One region of the Bacillus sp. JJ864 genome, then DNA from elsewhere that is predicted to be linked to it. Evidence: a T-box and tRNA genes for the amino acid it is inferred to sense, from the RefSeq annotation. Region 1 holds a T-box; the other holds one or more tRNA genes.
What was found. The T-box of region 1 lies ahead of ileS (isoleucine--tRNA ligase). A T-box ahead of a tRNA ligase gene usually reads a tRNA of that ligase, here a tRNA-Ile.
Positions count from the first base shown of each region.

Region 2: it encodes a tRNA-Ile, which carries the amino acid that the T-box ahead of ileS (isoleucine--tRNA ligase) is inferred to sense. The anticodon was not compared.

Region 1 covers NZ_JBALLY010000179.1:9,343-12,542, forward strand. The annotation lists gene V7024_RS21850 (GW domain-containing glycosaminoglycan-binding protein) at 1-700, shown strand, start outside; gene V7024_RS21855 (hypothetical protein) at 952-1,188, opposite strand; T-box leader at 1,444-1,685, shown strand; gene ileS (isoleucine--tRNA ligase) at 1,740-3,200, shown strand, end outside.
Region 2 covers NZ_JBALLY010000002.1:68,642-71,841, reverse strand. The annotation lists gene V7024_RS00890 (MFS transporter) at 1-85, opposite strand, end outside; gene sodA (superoxide dismutase [Mn]) at 274-885, opposite strand; tRNA gene V7024_RS00880 (tRNA-Ile) at 1,109-1,182, opposite strand; gene V7024_RS00875 (DUF1189 domain-containing protein) at 1,615-2,382, shown strand; gene V7024_RS00870 (hypothetical protein) at 2,448-2,789, shown strand; gene ispG (flavodoxin-dependent (E)-4-hydroxy-3-methylbut-2-enyl-diphosphate synthase) at 3,140-3,200, shown strand, end outside.

The DNA.
Region 1 (3,200 bases):
TGTATCAAATACTCAGGGCCATACTGTATGGTCAAGACCTTATGGTATGCAAAATGCATCTTATATTGGCTCTGCTTCTGATTTTGCTAATAAGAACTTAAATGTGAAATTATCTGTAAATTACAACGGTGTAACGTGGTATGCTTTTAGAGACAAGAAGGGAAGTTTAAATTGGATAGATAGTAGAGCAGTTGTTCAAGGTTCTACTTACCCACATTTGGATGTGCCGATTATTAATCAACGTGATCCTTATATTCCATCAAGAAATTTAGTATCCGGTTGTGAGATAACATCTGTAACTATGATGTTACAATATGCAGGTGCGAACGTAGATAAAGTTCAACTTGCATACGAAATGCCATATTCTAGTATTGATCCAAATCAAGGTTTTGTAGGAGACCCTTTTGGTAGAGGGTGGACAATATATCCTCCAGCTTTGATGAATTTAGTACGTAAATACACAGGTAGTGCAATAAATCTAACTGGTTTAGAAATAAAAAGAAATTTAGACGAGGGGAAACCTGTTGTAGTTTGGATGACTATGCATGGTTTTACAGTTCACGCTATTACGCTTGTAGGATATGATGAAAACTATTTTTATTATAACGATCCTTGGACTGGTGAGAAAAACGCTTCTATGTATTGGTCTGACTTTTATAACAATTGGTCTACACAAAATAGACGAGCAATTTCATATTAAAGTATTGGGTAGAGTTTAACATTTTCAGCCAATTCATTTCCATCTTCTAAATGTGCAGGGCGTTGCCCGATGAAAGGTGGAGATGAATTGGCTTTTTGCATAGAAAAACATACATTTTTATCCTAAAACCTACTTATGAAAGGATCTTTGCAAAATAAATGCCCCTTGATTGGCAATTTCAAGTATAAAGCTATTTTTAGTAGGTGTCCCAATTCATTAGGGGCAAAGGAAAAAGTGTAAACATCAAATAATTAATTATTAAAGAATCCTAAAGCATACTTCACACCTTCATGAATATCAATCGTTTCGTATCCTGCTAATTCTTCAAGGGTAATATGCATTTTGACATTTTCTAATTCGAAACCACTGTCTAAGTCAATATTTAGGAGAACTTCATATCCATCAGTAGTAGCATTCGTTTCCATAATGTTAAAAGTTTGAATTGCTGTACCTGTTTCATACTCGATTGGTTCTATAAAATCTGACATAAAAACACCACCATTTTGTTTTAAAATCTAGTACTTGATGTATGGATTACTTCGTTTTTTCCTGATAATAAACATGTTTGATTCTTTCAGTAGTTTAACCATGCGACATTCTGTTATTCATGTAACGTTCTTAAAGAAGTAGAATAAAAAAGAGTAGTAAAGATAAAAATGAAATAAACATAAATCAGAAAAAACATTCTAAATTAATTGACAATTGGAGTTGCATTGGAATAAAATAACTGTTAATAAAAGTATACAAATCTGATGACGAGAACGAGTAAAATATATCACTGTTCCCCAGAGAGTCGGTGCCTTGCTGAGAGCCGGTGTTCGGTATATGTTTGAAAATCATCTCCGAGGAGTCGAGCTGAACATAGTAAGTTCGAACGGTTGTCTACCGTTACAAGGAACGCGTATGATTGTACGTTGCTGAGTGCTATTGATGAACGATTAATCAATAGAAGTAGGGTGGTAGCGCGGGTAAACCCGTCCCTAATGATAGGGACGGGTTTTTTGTGTACTTTTAATTATTTCTTAAGGAGTGATTGTAGATGAAGAAGGTAGATGTGAAAGAATTAGCTGTAAGGAGAGAAGCGCGAATTCGTAAGCAATGGAATGAACAGAATACCTTTGTGCAATCGATTCGAAATCGTGAAGGTGCACAATCTTTCGTATTTTATGAAGGACCGCCAACTGCGAATGGTCTTCCACATGTTGGGCATGCCCTAGGACGTACCATTAAAGATTTGGTTGCAAGATATAAAACGATGACAGGATATAAAGTACTGCGTAAGGCTGGATGGGATACACATGGATTACCGGTGGAATTAGGCGTTGAAAAGCAGCTTGGTATTTCTGGTAAACATGATATTGAAAAGTACGGTGTAGAAGCCTTTCTGGCAAAGTGTAAAGAGAGTGTATTTACGTATGAAAAGCAGTGGCGTGAGTTTACAGAGAGTATTGGTTACTGGGTTGATATGGATGCGCCGTATATCACGTTAGATAATTCCTATATTGAAAGTGTTTGGCATGTTCTTGGAACGATTCATGAAAAAGGATTGCTGTATAAAGGTCACCGCGTCTCTCCTTATTGCCCAAGCTGCCAAACATCATTAAGCTCACATGAGGTGGCGCAAGGATATAAAACAGTGAAGGATTTAAGTGCAACAGTTAAATTTCAGCTTACAGGTCGGGAAAACGAGTATCTTCTAGGCTGGACAACGACGCCATGGACGCTTCCAGCTAATGTAGCGCTAGCAGTTCACCCAGAGCTGGAATATGTGAGGGTGCAGCAAGGGGATGCGGTTTATATTGTGGCGAAAGAGTTAGCAAAAGATGTCCTGCAGCAAGAGTATAAAGTGTTATCTGTTCACAGGGGAAGCGAGTTAACAGGTCTTTCTTATATACCGCCATTTCAATTTGCAGAAGTCACAAATGGTTATTTTGTTGTAAATGCTGACTTTGTCACAGCCAATAGCGGTACTGGAATTGTTCATATTGCACCTGCATACGGAGAAGATGATTATAAAGTGGTCCAAGAACATGGACTATCATTTGTGAATGTTGTAAACGAGAAGGGCGAATATACATCTGATGTTCCTTTTTTACAAGGGAAATTTGTAAAAGAATGTGATATTGATATTGTTCGCTATTTAGCTGAGCATGGTCTTCTTTATCATAAGGAGAAGTATGAACATAGTTATCCGCATTGTTGGCGCTGCGATTCACCGCTACTTTATTATGCAAATGAAAGTTGGTTCATTCGAACAACTGCGTTAAAAGAGCAATTTTTACAAAATAATAATGAAGTAACATGGTATCCAGAACATATTCAACATGGTCGGTTTGGTAACTTTTTAGAAAACATGGTTGATTGGAATATTAGCCGGAAACGATATTGGGGTACACCGCTAAATGTATGGGAGTGTGAAGCTTGTTACCATCAATTTGCCCCGAAAAGCATTGAAGAATTAAGAAAATACGCAATTGGAATGGTTGATGAAAATATTGAA
Region 2 (3,200 bases), on a different contig from region 1:
CCAACGTATATAACCCGCCAATTATGAGTAATAAAACTAAATCACGATTCACCTCAACATCGCCAACTAAATGTTTCCATTTCATATTAAACTCTCCTTTACTTCATGTTCTAGTCTTCCAAAGAAGGTCACAATTATGTAAAGAAGAAAAGTAGAAAATGAAACTTTCATTAGTAAGCATTTTTCTCATTAATATTGAGGTGAGCCAATCAACTCTCAAAAAAAGCATAGAAAAAAACTAGGAGAAATATCTCCTAGTTTTTACAATTATTATTATTTTGCGTCTTGGTAACGTTTTTCAACTGCATTCCAATCTACAACGCTCCAGAAAGCATTGATGTAGTCAGGACGACGGTTTTGGTAATGTAAGTAGTATGCATGCTCCCAAACGTCTAATCCTAAAACTGGAGTTTTCCCTTCCATTAATGGAGTATCTTGGTTTGGTGTGCTTGTTACTTCTAATTCACCATTGTTTACAACTAGCCATGCCCAGCCAGAACCGAAGCGAGTTGCGCCTGCTTTTGCAAACTCTTCTTTAAATGCATCAAAGCTACCAAATTTCGCTTCAATTGCACTTGCAAGTTCACCTACTGGTTGTCCACCGCCATTTGGAGAAAGGATTGTCCAGAATAAAGAGTGGTTTGCATGTCCACCACCGTTATTGCGTACTGCTGTGCGAATTGCTTCTGGCACTTCGTTTAAGTTTGCAACTAACTCTTCGATGCTTTTTTCTGCTAATTCCGCATGTCCTTCTAATGCAGCATTTAAGTTTGTTACATATGTGTTGTGATGTTTTGTATGATGGATATTCATTGTTTCTTTGTCAAAATGAGGTTCTAACGCATCATACGCATAAGGTAAATTTGGTAATTCATGTTTCGCCATTGTTATATTCCTCCCATTGTATGTATTGCCGATAATGACTTGGCATACAAATTCATTTTACCCTAATTACATAAGGGTGAAAACAAATTTAGCGTATTGCCTCGCTAACATTAAGGTAGCAAATTTCCCATTTCTTTTCAAACGAAATGCTCATACATTTCGTAAAAAAAGCTTCCTTCTATAAGGAAGCTTATCCGCTATGTATTAATATACGAAATGGATATGGACCCTGTAGGACTCGAACCTACGACCGGACGGTTATGAGCCGTCTGCTCTAACCAGCTGAGCTAAGGGTCCGTGATATATGAATAGCCGCTACGGCATCGCCGTTATCAACCATATGCTCTCTCTACATACAAGTTAAAGAAACGACATCAAAACCCCTTTCTTTTTAGGGGAGGACGAGAGCATCTGGCCATGCATAGAAACGGTCAGGGCCTTTTCCTACCACATGCAATGTTTAAAACAAAAGGAGTAAGCAAGTAGCGATCATGTTGTATTCTGCATAGCAGCGACTTATATGTAAAAAAAATTAAAATAGATTTATATAGCCAGTTCAACTGCGATGGAATGGATGATTATATGTAAAAATGTAAGATAAATTTACCATAGTAAAAAGAAATGTGTCAATTGTATTTTCACATGCGACATGATATATCTTGTGATTCCTTAAAAACATACGTTACAATGAGATTGTAAATCAATATATTTAAAGAAGGAAGTGAATGCATGTCCATATTTACACAACTATTTAAAAGCTTATACGCACCAAAAGAGATGGCAATCTTTCGTTTTCAAAAAATCGGAAAGACGATTCTTTACATAATGTTACTATGCCTGCTTGCTACCGTTCCAAAAACGATTTTATTTGGAAATTTCGTTCAAGAGGGCATTCATTTAATCGATCGCGCTATCGAAAAAGATGTGCCTGATTTTAAAATTGAAAATGGCGAGCTGCACGCAGACATTAGCAAACCAATTGTAAAAGATGAAACAGATTTTATTTTTGTATTTGATCCAAACGCAACAGACACAAAAGCCTATCCAAATCGAGATGGTATATTCATTTTAAAGGATAAAATGATTTCAACAGCACAGCAACAAACACAATCCTTCCCATATACTGATTTTGGAAATACAACGTTTGAAAAGAAAGATATCCAAGAAATCGTTTCATTCGTTGATAACATCTCTCCAGTTGCGATATTCTTAATCGGGATATTTATTTACTTATTCCAACTATTTATTACATTTCTTGGTGTTACCCTATTGGCATTTATCGGCTCTGCAATGAGCGGAGAGCGTAAATTATCTTACAAACAAGTTTGGACATTAACTGCCTATAGTTATACAATCCCAACTATATTCTTTATGATTATGGACTTATTAAAAGTGCATGTCCCATTCTCATTATTTATATTCATTGGTGTTGTCCTCATCGTTCTTTATTTAACAATAAAAGAAGTGCCAAAACCAAAAGAAAAAAATTCACTATAAAAAATGCCTTTAAGGCATTTTTTTTTTGGACAAGCATATATTTCTCTACAAAGGAGTGGAAAAATATGAAAAGGCTTGGCGGTGTCTTGTTACTACTTGTTCTCGGTTACGTCTTGTACTATGATATGACAATTGGCACGTTACCGTTGCTTCATACATATTCCAAAACAAAAGAAACTTCAGCTAAAGTTGCAAGTAATAAACAAAAAGAAAATACATCACTGGCAAAATATAAAGTCATTGAAGTAAAAACAGGCGATACCGTTCTCTCTGTTACAGAAGAAATTAATAAGAAAAAAGTCCCTTCTATTGAAACAGTTGTTACGGACTTCAAGGACTTAAATCAAAACGACTCTCCAGCAAAATTACAAGTCGGGAAAAAATACAAATTCCCCCTCTATCCGTAATAACATCACATAATCCTTGTCAATTACAGTAAGGCGCTGATACAATAGGAAAAGTGAAACTATATAAATACAACTAAAAAAACAACATAAAAGCTCCTTTTTTTAGTTGGGCGAGAGCATCTGGCCATGCATAGAAGCGGTTAGGGCCTTTTCCTGCCACTTTCAATGGTTAAAACAAAGGGAGAAAGCAAGTAGCGATCATGTTTTTTCTGCATAGCAGTGACTTGTATGTTGAAAAATCAAAATGGATTTATATAGACATTTAGCTTCACTTGACAAATACTGCATATAATATAAATGCGTTTGTCTACAAAATAAGAAACTTCTTTTATAAGGAGAGCGATCTATTCGTGAATGAAATAACTCATCGTACAAAAACACGCCCTGTTAAAGTTGGAAATTTAACAATTG